One region of the Microbulbifer echini genome, then DNA from elsewhere that is predicted to be linked to it. Evidence: predicted binding sites of a transcription regulator. Region 1 holds the regulator's gene; each other region holds the start of a gene.
The links. Region 1 encodes LexA, which represses DNA repair genes until DNA is damaged. Its sites were predicted from a motif close to ACTGTNTNTANANACAGT; they were not measured.
Positions count from the first base shown of each region.

Region 2: a site for LexA is predicted at 1,283-1,300, ahead of recN (DNA repair protein RecN). Genes of this name have one in related genera too.
Region 3: a site for LexA is predicted at 1,756-1,773, ahead of ruvC (crossover junction endodeoxyribonuclease RuvC). Genes of this name have one in related genera too.
Region 4: a site for LexA is predicted at 1,530-1,547, ahead of recA (recombinase RecA). Genes of this name have one in related genera too.

Region 1 is NZ_JBGMEL010000019.1:57,911-60,987, reverse strand. It holds gene ACCI51_RS16540 (TetR/AcrR family transcriptional regulator) at 1-340, opposite strand, end outside; gene ACCI51_RS16535 (LOG family protein) at 752-1,390, opposite strand; gene lexA (transcriptional repressor LexA) at 1,555-2,160, shown strand; gene ACCI51_RS16525 (hypothetical protein) at 2,260-2,514, opposite strand; gene ACCI51_RS16520 (DUF6586 family protein) at 2,616-3,077, opposite strand, start outside.
Region 2 is NZ_JBGMEL010000001.1:222,557-225,633, forward strand. It holds gene dnaK (molecular chaperone DnaK) at 1-356, opposite strand, end outside; gene grpE (nucleotide exchange factor GrpE) at 480-1,121, opposite strand; gene recN (DNA repair protein RecN) at 1,352-3,022, shown strand.
Region 3 is NZ_JBGMEL010000005.1:125,074-128,150, forward strand. It holds gene ruvB (Holliday junction branch migration DNA helicase RuvB) at 1-514, opposite strand, end outside; gene ruvA (Holliday junction branch migration protein RuvA) at 539-1,150, opposite strand; gene ruvC (crossover junction endodeoxyribonuclease RuvC) at 1,210-1,737, opposite strand; gene ACCI51_RS06810 (TetR/AcrR family transcriptional regulator) at 1,852-2,451, opposite strand; gene ACCI51_RS06815 (HPP family protein) at 2,605-3,077, shown strand, end outside.
Region 4 is NZ_JBGMEL010000031.1:8,733-11,809, reverse strand. It holds gene ACCI51_RS18760 (regulatory protein RecX) at 1-439, opposite strand, end outside; gene recA (recombinase RecA) at 440-1,474, opposite strand; gene ACCI51_RS18750 (CinA family protein) at 1,649-2,296, opposite strand; gene ACCI51_RS18745 (glycoside hydrolase family 16 protein) at 2,943-3,077, shown strand, end outside.

The DNA.
Region 1 (3,077 bases):
CCAGTAGCCGCATAAAGCGCTGGGGGTCGAGGCCTCGCGCACGCAGGCCGCCCAGACCCACTCGGTATAGGCTCTCCAGCAAGCCCTCGACCCTTAGGGGCTGACCTGAGGCAATACGCCGGTCAAGCTCCGCCTCCAATGCGCCGGTAAAGGGGGTCAGGAAGCGTTCAAAAACCGCCTGTATCAGCTCCTTTTTGGAGCCAAAATGGTAGTTTACTGCCGCCAAATTGACACCGGCTGTACTTGTGATTGTTCTCAGGGATGTCTCGGTAAAACCTCGTTCAGCGAACAGAACCTCTGCCGCGTCCAAGATGCGGCTAACAGTATCGGTCTGGCTCATAGGTATCAAACCACCATTTAAAACAGCTGTTTAACTCTGGCCAGAGTAGCATATTCCGCCGCCAGTCTGGCGGCATATCACACCAAACAGACTCCCTTTACCTTGGAAGCAATCGGTTGAGATGTTGAAAATAGAGGGAATAACCTGAACGCTTAACGCCACCAGCCTGAGCACACCGCTTTCCCAACATAGGCAAACTAGTACGAATGGCGCTGAGGCTTTCTTTGGGGGAGCGCAGGGAACGACGCGTTAAGTCATAGCGAGAGATCGCCAGAAGTCATTAATCAAAACGATGAACCGCCCGACTCACTGTTTGATCCGCCGAATAGGGATGTATATCACTACACCGATAAGCTGTGTTTTCCTGTGCGGAGTTAGACTCTGAGCGCCTTGAAAACCCAGGCCAACGGCTTAGCCTGGACCACGCATGTGCTGCAAAATTAAATCGGCGGCCTCTTCCACTGTGTCGACCACCTGGAACAAGTGCAGGTCTCTCTCATCAATACAATTTCGCTCTAGCACCGTATCTACAAGCCAGTCATACAGACCACTCCAATACCGTTTTCCAACTAAAACAATTGGAAAGTGCTGCACCTTTCTAGTCTGTACTAATGTGAGCGCCTCAAATAATTCATCCAGTGTACCGAAGCCCCCTGGCAACCCCACAAAGCCCAGCGCCTGCTTCACAAATAAAAACTTGCGCACAAAGAAATATCGAAAATGTAAATTAACATCTTGATAGGGATTGGCCACCTGCTCAAAAGGCAGTTCAATATTCAAACCAATTGAAGCACCAGGTTGATCGAAAGCACCTCGGTTACACGCCTCCATCAGGCCTGGCCCGCCACCAGTAATTACGGGTATCCCCTCCGCAGCTAGCAGTTTCCCCAGCTTAACCCCTTGTTGATATTCCTGGCTTTGCTCGGAGAAACGCGCACTGCCAAATACCGTTACCGCCCCTCTAAATGCGATTAAACGCTCAATGCCATCCACTAATTCAGACTGTATACGAAGAACTCTCCAAGCTTCGGCCACCTTGGCATCCAGCATTATCACTTTCCCTCGCTGTCAGCTCTTTCAACTTTTTCTTTCATTCCTTGTTTTCATAAACACTGTAGCAGCTCATACAGGAACCGGTGATAGGATTGCGCGAGCCCCAAATCTGTATATAATCCCAGCACCTGTATAAAAATACAGAAACGCTAGGTAATTCTATGACCAATCTCACCGCACGACAGACTCAAGTATTAGAGCTGATTAAAGCCTACCTGGATGATACGGGTTATCCCCCTACTCGCGCGGAGATTGCCCAAGAACTGGGCTTCCGTTCACCAAATGCGGCTGAGGAACACCTTAAAGCACTGGCGCGGAAAGGAGCCATTGAAATGGTTGCCGGCGCTTCGCGGGGTATTCGGATTCCAGATCACCAGTCGGGGCTGCCGATTATCGGACGTGTCGCCGCAGGTCACCCCATCCTTGCGACAGAGCACATCGAAGATTATTGCGATCTACCCTCCAGCTTTTTTCACCCGCCGGCTGACTACTTACTACGAGTGCACGGCATGAGCATGCGCAATGCCGGCATTCTCGATGGCGACCTCCTTGCCGTGCAGAAAACAGAGCAAGTTAGGAACGGGCAGATTGTGGTTGCACGGATTGACGAGGAGGTGACCGTAAAACGCTTCCGCCGCAAGGGCAATCAGGCAACGGTGCAACTCCTACCGGAAAATGAAGATTTTGAGACCATCCAGGTAGATATGCGGGATAAGAACTTTATCATTGAAGGCCTGGCCGTTGGCGTTATTCGCCAAACCCCTTAAGTGCCCTCTTAAAGCCTGCGAACTCACACCAAAACTATCCCCCAAAAACAACAACAGCGGCTTATAGCCGCTGTTGAATAGTTTTAACCGATACTCTGATCAGTGAATCGTATGATTCACCGGCATCGATTCCTCCTCCTCGAAGTAGCCCGGCTCCAGGTCTTCTAGATTTTGCACAGCTTCAATACCGGCTTCTAGCATTGCCCGAGCGACTGCCACTTTATGCTTTCGCAGAAACTGTAGACTCTCCGCCGAGAATTGAATGCTCACCAGAGGGTCCTCCTCGTGGCCGGCACGGCGCAATGCCACCTCGCCATTGGCCAGCTCAATAATCTCAAAAGTTTCGGAGGACATTTGCTTTCCCTTCACCGCACATCAGTTTGCGCCCAGTGTACCACAGGCAATTTAGAAGTTTCAGTGGACGCAAACAGATAGAGGAAGTGTGCTGTGTGACCTCAGCACTCTTCAAGGTTAGTACGCTGCCTGCGTACCAGTTCACTCAAAGAGGCATGCCATTCAAGAAGCACTTCAAGGGATAGAGTAACTGGCCTAGGGCCCGCAATATTGTGGGTGGGGATTAGATTTTCCTGTCCTTGTACTTCTTCGGCCAGAGAAAGCTGCAGAAGTTGTTTCCATGCGCACAGCATCGCACTCAACCAGCTCTCGGGCTCTGAGAGCAGTAACTGTAATTCCCTCACCTCGCTACTGGCCCTACCCTGGCTTTGCAGGCTATCGTCGATAACCTGCAGGGATTCCGTCTCAAAACCTAACTGCAACTGCTGGGAAAGCTCTGCCAGGAAAGCCCGGTAGGCTTTCCATAACTGCAGCAGTGCCCCCTCTTCAAGCGCCAGGCGATGAAGAGGGGAATCATAGTGGCTCGTGGAGAGCAATTGACTCTTGCGAAGAGCAGAAGTGAC
Region 2 (3,077 bases), on a different contig from region 1:
ACTTCAGCGGATACCTGCGGCGGCGCTTTTTTATCGCCCTTCACTTCTACCCAGGCATCACCGTTGTCAGCTTCAGTAATGGTATAAGGCACCATTTTGATATCTTTCTGAACAACGTCATCCTTGAATTTACGGCCAATCAGGCGTTTTACCGCAAACAGAGTATTCTGGGGATTGGTCACCGCCTGACGCTTGGCGGACTGGCCCACCAGGATTTCGTTGTCGTCAGTGAAGGCAACAATAGAAGGTGTAGTACGATCGCCTTCGGCGTTCTCGATTACACGCGCTTTGTCACCATCCAGGACCGCCACACAACTGTTGGTGGTACCCAGGTCGATGCCGATAATTTTTCCCATCTGTAAAATCCTCATTTGGTGCGCGCGGCCAGCTCTTCTCTGTTTACTGCGCGCGAATAATTCCTGATGTCAGCTATATTGGTGCCGGCCGATGAAATTCAAGGCCGCTTTGCACACCTGCCGTTACGGCGCTTTGCTGACCACCACCATGGCCGGACGCACCAGGCGACCGTTAAGGCGATACCCTTTTTGAAACACTTCCATCACCGTATTCGGTTCCACCTCCCCACTGGGCACCTGGGTCATAGCCTGGTGTAGCTCGGGGTCGAAGGGCTCACCGGCCGGATCGACAATTTCCACGGAATTTTTCGTCAGAGTATCGACGAAAGATTTGTGGGTTAGCTCGATACCTTCCACCAATGCTTTGTTGCCTTCATCTGCGGGATCGATGGTGGCGAGGGCGCGCTCCAGGTTGTCTACAACCGGCAACAAATCCTGCAGCAGTTTCTCTACCGCAAACTTGCGCGCGCGCTCCACATCCTGCTGCGCACGGCGACGGGCGTTTTGCTCCTCGGCCTGGGCACGCAGGGCGATATCCTTCTGCACCGTCAACTGCTCCTGCAGTTTGATGATTTCATCGTGCAGGGTATCGGCACTCTCCGCCTCTTCGTGCAGGGCTTCTTCAGCCTGCTCGCGCTCGGCTGCGGAGGGATCTTCAATCTCCGCGGAAACCGCCTCGTCCGTCGCTGTCAGGTGTTCATCAGCCAGTGATTCCGGCTGCACCCCCTCTTTGATCTGATCTTCTTCGCTGCGCTCTCTGGCCACTGCTTTCTCCGTCGCGTCGACTCTGTCAGTAATGAGTTGGGCCCGCCCCGCGGGCTCTGGGGCTATATGGGGCCATCTCCGCACAGTTCAAGTGGTTTTTAGCGTCCGCGCATTCCGGCAGGGTAATGTGGCCCCGGCCCTATAGCTAACCGGGAACAGATACTGTATAAATAACCACTACCAAAGGCCGAGGTGCCTGTCGACAAAACAAGGACATAAAAGCGATAACTATGTTGCTGCATCTGTCTATCAGCCAATTCACCCTGGTGGACCAACTGGAGTTGGAGTTCGGCCCCGGAACTAGCACCCTCACCGGCGAAACCGGCGCGGGCAAGTCCATCACCCTCGATGCACTGGGGCTCGCTTTGGGCGGCCGCGGCAGCGCCGAACTGGTGCGCGCTGGCGCCCAACGCGCCGATATCAGTGCCACTTTCGATATCTCCGATCACCCCAGCGCCACCGCATGGCTTGAATCTCAGGAATTAGATATCGGCCAGGAAGTCATTCTTCGCCGCACTATCGGCTCTGATGGGCGCTCGCGCGCTTACATCAACGGCCAGCCGGTGACCCTACTGCAGCTGCGCGCCCTGGGCGAACAGCTGATCGATATCCACAGCCAGCACGAACACCAATCGCTGCTGAAAAAGGAAACCCACCGCCGCCTATTGGACGAGTTCGCCCAGGCTCAGGATCTGGCCGCCGAGACCCGCAGCCGCTTTAAAACCTGGCAGGACCAGTACCGCCGCTACCGCACGTTGGCCAGCAGTGCCGAAGAGGCCGAGGCGCGCCGCCACCTGCTGCAGTACCAGCTGCGTGAGCTGGAACAGCTGGAGATGAGCGAGGGAGAGATTGAAACGCTGGAGAGCGAGCAGCGCCAGCTGGCCAATGCCGGAGATATCCTCAGTGGCAGCTACCAGCTGGCCGCCCTGCTATCCGGCGGAGAGGGGGATATCGCCGAGCAGCTGCACCGGGCACTGCAACTGCTTTCCGCCATGCCAGAACAAGCACCCGCATTGGTGGAAGTGACGCAAATGCTCGACAGCGCGCGCATCCAGATCGATGAAGCCGCCAGTAGCCTGTCGCGTCATATTGACCGCTTCGAGATGGACCCGGAGCGCCTGTCCGAAGTGGAAGACCGCCTCAGCGCCATCTACCAGGCCGCGCGCAAGCACCGTGTAAAGCCCTCTGAGTTACCCGCTTTGCAGCGGCAGTTGCAGGAGGAACTCGACGACATCGGCACGGAAGATGCCTTAGAACGCCTCGCCAGCACCTGCACAAAACTGGAACAGCAATTCCGCACTACCGCCGGCAAACTGAGCCAGCTCAGGCTGCGGGCCGCAGAATCCTTAGCCGAGGCGGTCAACCAACAATTGGGGGATTTGGCTATGCCCCATGCCAGGGTGGCGCTGGCCCTGCAGGCGCTGGATAAACCCTGCAGTCACGGTCTGGAAGAAGCCGAAATTCTAATTTCAACCAACCCCGGCCAACCGCCGCGCCCGCTGGGCAAAATTGCCTCCGGTGGTGAGCTGTCGCGGGTGAGCCTCGCCATCCAGGTCGTGACGGCACAGACCTCCCGCACCCCCACCCTGGTATTCGATGAGGTGGATGTGGGAATTGGCGGCGCCACCGGCGATGTCGTCGGCCGTTTACTGCGCCAACTGGGCGAGACCCGCAACGGCCGCTGCGGCCAGGTCATCTGTGTCACCCACCTGGCACAAGTGGCCGCCCGCGCTCACCGGCAATATCTGGTGGAAAAGCACAGCGACGGGGAGCAAGCATGGGTCGCCTTACGCGAGCTAAAAAACGGCGAGCGACGCGAGGAGATCGCACGCATGCTCGGCGGGCAACCCAGCCCTCAATCCCTGGCCCATGCGGAAGAGATGCTCGGCAGAGTACCCTGAGCTCCTCTTATAACCTTGGGCGCTTCCTCTTTTCAGAGACGCCCCCAAGTACACT
Region 3 (3,077 bases), on a different contig from region 1:
AAGTCAGCAGCCCAGCCCTGGTTGTGGCACCGACCAAGGTAAAAGGCGGTAAGTCCAACTTGATCGAGCGCGCCGCCGGCCCTTCGCCGATCATGATATCCAGCTGGTAGTCCTCCATGGCCGGATACAGGACCTCCTCCACATGGGGGCTGAGGCGATGAATTTCATCGATAAACAGCACATCCCCCGGTTCCAGGTTGGTCATCAATGCAGCCAGATCACCGGCCTTCTCCAGCACAGGCCCCGAGGTGGTCTTAATCGCCACCCCCATCTCCGCGGCAATAATATTTGCCAGAGTGGTTTTGCCCAAGCCTGGTGGGCCGAATACCAGGGTATGGTCCAGGGCCTCTTTGCGCAGTTTGGCGGCCTGGATAAAGATTTCCATCTGCTCGCGCACCACCGGCTGGCCCACATAATCAGCCAGACTTTTGGGGCGCACGGCGCGGTCGTACTGCTCTTCCTGCCCAGAGGGCCCGGCGGGTTCTGGGGCCACCAAACGATCGGCTTCAATCATCACAACTACTCCAGGGCACTCGATTTAGGCGGGTGCCATGCCTTTCAGGGCCAGGCGAATCAGGGTTGCACTATCGGCATCAGCCTGCTCCTTGCCGGCGCGGGCCACCATTTTACTGGCCTCGGTAGGCTTATAGCCCAGAGCCACCAAGGCGCTCTCCGCCTCACCGGTATGGTCCACCTTGGGTACCGCGGCCGCGGCCATCAGCGGGATATCGTTGACGTCGCCAAAATCCGGGGTCAACTTATCGCGCAACTCGACAATCAGACGCTCTGCGGTTTTCTTGCCGACACCGGGTACTTTTACCAGGGCCGCCACATTATCCTCGGCCACGCAACGCGCCAAAGCGGCGCCGTCGAGGCCGGATAAAATAGCTAGCGCCATTTTTGGCCCCACACCACTAACTTTGATCAAGGTGCGAAACAGTTTGCGGTCAGAGTCGCGAACAAAGCCATAGAGCTGCTGGGCGGTTTCGGAAACCGCCAGGTGCGTGTGCAGCTGCACAGGCTGGCCCAGGGCGGGCAACTCAAAAATCGTGGTCATGGGCGCGAGTACTTCGTAGCCTACCCCCTGCACATCTATCAGCAATAAAGGGGGCTGTACCGCAGCCAAAGTGCCACTCAGTCTTCCAATCATGTGTTGTTCCAGGTTTGTCTATCGCTGCCCGTGTGAGGGGCTAACTTTTTAAGCGTGCGCTATACGCTGAGGCGGCCACGGCGGAAGCGACTGCGCGCACCGCCCGCGGTAAAGACCAGGGTCTGCTCCGTGTGCATATGGCACAGCGCCACAGCGAGGGCATCGGCAGCATCCTCCTGAGGTGTGCCCGGCAGAGACAGCAAGGTCTTGACCATATGCTGTACCTGTAGTTTGTCGGCAGCGCCGCTGCCCACCACCGCCTGTTTGACCTTGCGGGCCTCGTACTCAGCTACAGCGAGGCCACTATTGGCCCCGGCCACAATGGCCGCACCGCGCGCCTGTCCCAACTTCAAGGCGGAGCCCGCACTCTTCGACATAAATACGTTTTCAATTGCCATCTGCGCCGGCTGGTATTGCTGGGCAATCTGGCTTACCGCATCGAAAATCAATTTCAGGCGCTCCGGTAGGGGCCCCTCGGGGATACGAATCACACCACTGGCCACATAGCGCGCTTTACCCCGCTCTACATCAATAATTCCATAGCCCGTCTTGCGCGAGCCGGGGTCAATCCCCAGGATGCGGGTCAAGTGGCAACTCTCCAAATATCTGTATGTTTATATAGTGGCGGGAGTGTCCCAAGGTGGAAGCAGGGCGTCAAGGGAGAGGGTAAGCAGGATGCTCAAAGATTGCTGGCCGACAGTTTAATTAAAGCTATCCGTCTTCCCCTCCGTCACGGCCCTCGCCTTGTTAGCAGAGAAGCTTTTCGCGGCCAGTGCTCTGGCCCCCAGGCGATAAACCTCTTCGCATCCGGTTACCTCGCCAAACTCCGCCCTCACTGTCATACCTTCCAAGAAGGTCAAAATAACTTCTGTCTTAGCCTCTACCCCCGGCTCACCCGGCTCGAAAATTGAGTGCAGCAGCGACTTCAGCCAAGCCTTATGCACCATCGCCTGTTGTACCAGGATTTCATCGTGCCCCCGAAATTCAGCCAGGGCATGCATGAACATACAGCCTTTGAAGTCGGCGGCCCTAAACCAGGAAAAATGCCAATCCAGTATTGCCTCCAGCCGTTTATCCGGGTTTGCTGCTGCCGATATCACAGCGGTTAACTCCGCCTCTAAACATTGGTGCCGCCGGATCAGTACCGCCTCAATTAACTTATTTTTCGAGCCAAAATGTCGATACATCGATGTCTTGGAAACTTTCGCCTTATCCCGGATCAGGTCGACCCCCACGGCGGTGTAGCCAAGCGTATTAAATAGTGCTTCCGCCGTATCCAGAATCTGTTCTTTCTTATTCATCACGAATTTTTCTCAGCGAGCCTCTATAGCGATAGGAGATTGTGCCCATGTGTACAGATCTGTATCATAGCACCAAGCAGTATGTACAGATTTGTACACACTGCTTGGTGCGACTACTCATAAATACGCCTGGCGACCCGAAGGAAGTGACCGATGAAGAAGTTACGTGGCGGCGGTGCACTGCCACCCAAACCAAAACTTATCCAAATGATAAGAGGCTTTATCGGCGGTTTTACCAGTATTTTATTACTTGGCGCTTTGGGCCATCTCACCGGGACCCCCTGGCTGATGGCACCCTTCGGTGCGACATGTGTACTCTTATTTGCCGCCCCGGCCTCACCTCTGGCACAACCGCGCAATGTCATTGCTGGTCACCTCATCACTTCAACGGTGGGTCTGGTTGCGCTCTACGGCTTCGGTGATTCAATCCTGGTGATGTCACTGGCAGTCGGTGTATCCATCATGCAAATGCAGTACTTCCGCGCGGTACATCCACCCGCCGGAGCCAACCCATTAGTCATCATTCTTGCCGGCCAGGATGTTGTGGGGTTCGACTACCTGCTGGCACCGGTGCTGATCGGAAGTATCGCGTTAGTTGCGGTCGCCTCATTGATCAACAACTGTGG
Region 4 (3,077 bases), on a different contig from region 1:
GATAGGCCAAATAGCGCTGGCGACGTGCGCGCTCTTTTGCCTGCTGATCCCGCGGCAGTGCCATATTGATTGGCGAGTGATATTTGCGCTGCAATTGCTCCTGCGCCAAGGCAAACCAGTCAACCTCTAGCCTCTCAAGGGTGTGAGATAGAAGCTCACTGGTAATCCCTCGTTGCTGCAGTTCCTGGCGAATACGCACCGGTCCCTGACCACGCAGGACACGAGAGCGCGCAAAGACTTCCGCAAAACGCTGGTCGGACTGGTAGTTGAGATCTTGCAGGCGCTCGAACAGCGCTTCGAAATCGGCATCGGAGAACTTACCCGCCAGCTTCCGCCTCAGTTCGAGTTGGGAGTGTTCGCGGCGGGTAAGTAACTCAAGCGCCGCACCGAAGAGCGCTTGAGCCGGATCGGCGGAGGACTCCGCCCTGGAAAAAGACACTTACTCTTCCGGCAGTTCCACAGCCACTTCCGGGCTGGCTGGAGTGAGGTCACCCAGTAGTTGCTCGCGCAACTGCCCTTCAATCTCATTGCGGAGATCCGGGTTCTCTCGTAGAAACTTGGTAGCATTGGCCTTGCCCTGGCCAATTTTGTCGCCTTTGTAGCTGTACCAGGCACCAGCTTTATCAACCAAGCCCATCTTCACACCATAATCGACGATCTCGCCGATCACATTGATACCTTCGCCGTACATGATCTGAAACTCGGCCTGCTTAAATGGGGGGGCCACTTTGTTCTTTACGACTTTAACGCGGGTCTCGTTACCCACCGTCTCGTCGCCATCCTTTACAGCACCGATACGGCGGATATCCAGGCGCACAGAGGAGTAGAACTTAAGGGCATTACCACCGGTGGTAGTCTCCGGAGAGCCAAACATCACACCGATCTTCATACGGATCTGGTTGATAAAGATCGCCAGCGTGTTGGTGTTCTTAATGTTACCGGTCAGCTTGCGCAGAGCCTGGGACATAAGGCGGGCCTGCAAGCCAACGTGGGAATCTCCCATCTCTCCTTCGATCTCAGCGCGCGGGGTCAGGGCCGCCACAGAATCCACCACTAATACATCTACAGCGCCAGAGCGCACCAGCATATCCGCCACTTCCAGGGCCTGCTCACCGGTGTCCGGCTGGGAAACAATCAGCTCATCCACATTCACGCCCAGTTTCTCGGCATAGATAGGGTCTAAGGCGTGTTCCGCATCCACGAAAGCGCAGGTGCCACCTTTGCGCTGAGCCTCGGCGATCACTTGCAGGGTCAGGGTCGTTTTACCTGAGGATTCCGGACCGTAGATCTCGACAATACGGCCGCGTGGCAGACCGCCGATGCCGAGGGCAACATCCAGGCCGAGGGAACCGGTAGAGATCGAGGGGATACGCACGCGCTCCTTATCCCCCATACGCATCACTGTGCCCTTGCCAAACTGGCGCTCGATCTGCGACAGCGCCGCCTTCAAAGCCTTGTCTTTATTGGAATCCATGACCATTCCCGTATTTCTGAGCTGTGTTGAGTGGTGGCAAGCTTATCGAAGGATTACTGTATAGGCAACCAGTAATTCCGGCACGACCAGTACCAATCAACCCAGTAGAATTTCGCCGACCTCTGCCCAGCGCAATCCCACCCCCACAAGCACAAGCTGACCGGGCAGACGGTCTTAGACGGGATGCTCGTCCAGAATTGCTAGCATACCCTTGATCGCTTCCATCACTGTTTGCGCCTGTACCGAGGTGCGCTCCCCCTGAAAGTGGAAACATTGAGCATCGATCTGGACCGGCTCCTGCCCCTCCGCATGGGCCCAAGCTATCCACACGGTGCCGACCGGCTTCTCCTCGCTGCCGCCATCAGGGCCGGCGATACCACTTACCGCAACAGACAGATTGGCATCCATCATGGCCAACACCCCACAGGCCATCTGACGAGCCACCGGCTCACTGACCGCACCAAAAAGCTTCAGGTCTTTCGCATCCACCCCCAATACGCTGTGTTTGATGCGATCGGCATAACTGACAATAGAGCCATCAAACCAATTGGACGCACCGGGGATGGAAGTGATTGCCGCGGCAATTGCTCCGCCGGTGCAGGATTCTGCCGAAGTCACAAACCAAGCGCGCTTTCCCAACTCATCACCAAGCCGCTGCGCCAATGTAGATATCTCGCCATGATCAAACATTTTCTCTCCCCACCAGTTATCTCTCTGGGCCAGCCTCCACCAGGGCTGCTCGGACACGGCCCCTTTTTTTAAAGTCGATCGAACGAGCCCCTCCCCCAGGGAGAATAGTATTTGGATACGCGGCGATGACACAACATTTACACCTGCTCAGCCCTCTATCCGACCCCAAGCTGAAAAGACGAACAGAGAAAGCCCCTTTCACCTTCTCGTGGGACCCTATGCCCCCCCAGAAAGATCGCAAGCATGCTTCCAGAAGGCACCTAGGGGAAAGGTATTTTTTACTTGCTGTCCAACCACACCAATCCCAGCCTAAATACCAAAGCTGAGCCTAGCTGATCATTTCTATTTTTCCAGAGTTCAAAATAAGAAAACCCTTGCGAAGCAAGTTCATTTTATTCGCTTCAATATGCGACCTTCCACCACGCCCAAATAATTAATTTTTCCCGAGCCATACACCATATCGAAAACCAATATTGTCATTTATCTCTCTACCTCACCCCCTTTAGCTCTCCATAAATCAGTTTACTCATGACTCACTGGAAATAGCCTCTCCGCCCCTATACCACAAGCAGGACCGACTGTACGACAAAGGGGTTGCGCTGTCGCCCCAATACAACCACGTATTTGTTAGGCTTTGATTGGTACTAAAAAATGCAATTTTCGATTTAAAAAAACGGCCCTACCGAATCCACGAAACCCACAACAACACAATACCGAATAAAAAATAGAACTCCCTTAAAATGGCATTTTTTATTAAAATCAACCAAGAAAGAAAACTATGCATCTTAAGAAATCAGTGATGCTATTCACTATTGTCACGGCCTGCGCGCCCCTATCAACCACAGCAAAAACACAAGTCTGGCAAGACAATTTCGGCGGTGTAGGTATCAATAGATCCGTCTGGACCTACGAT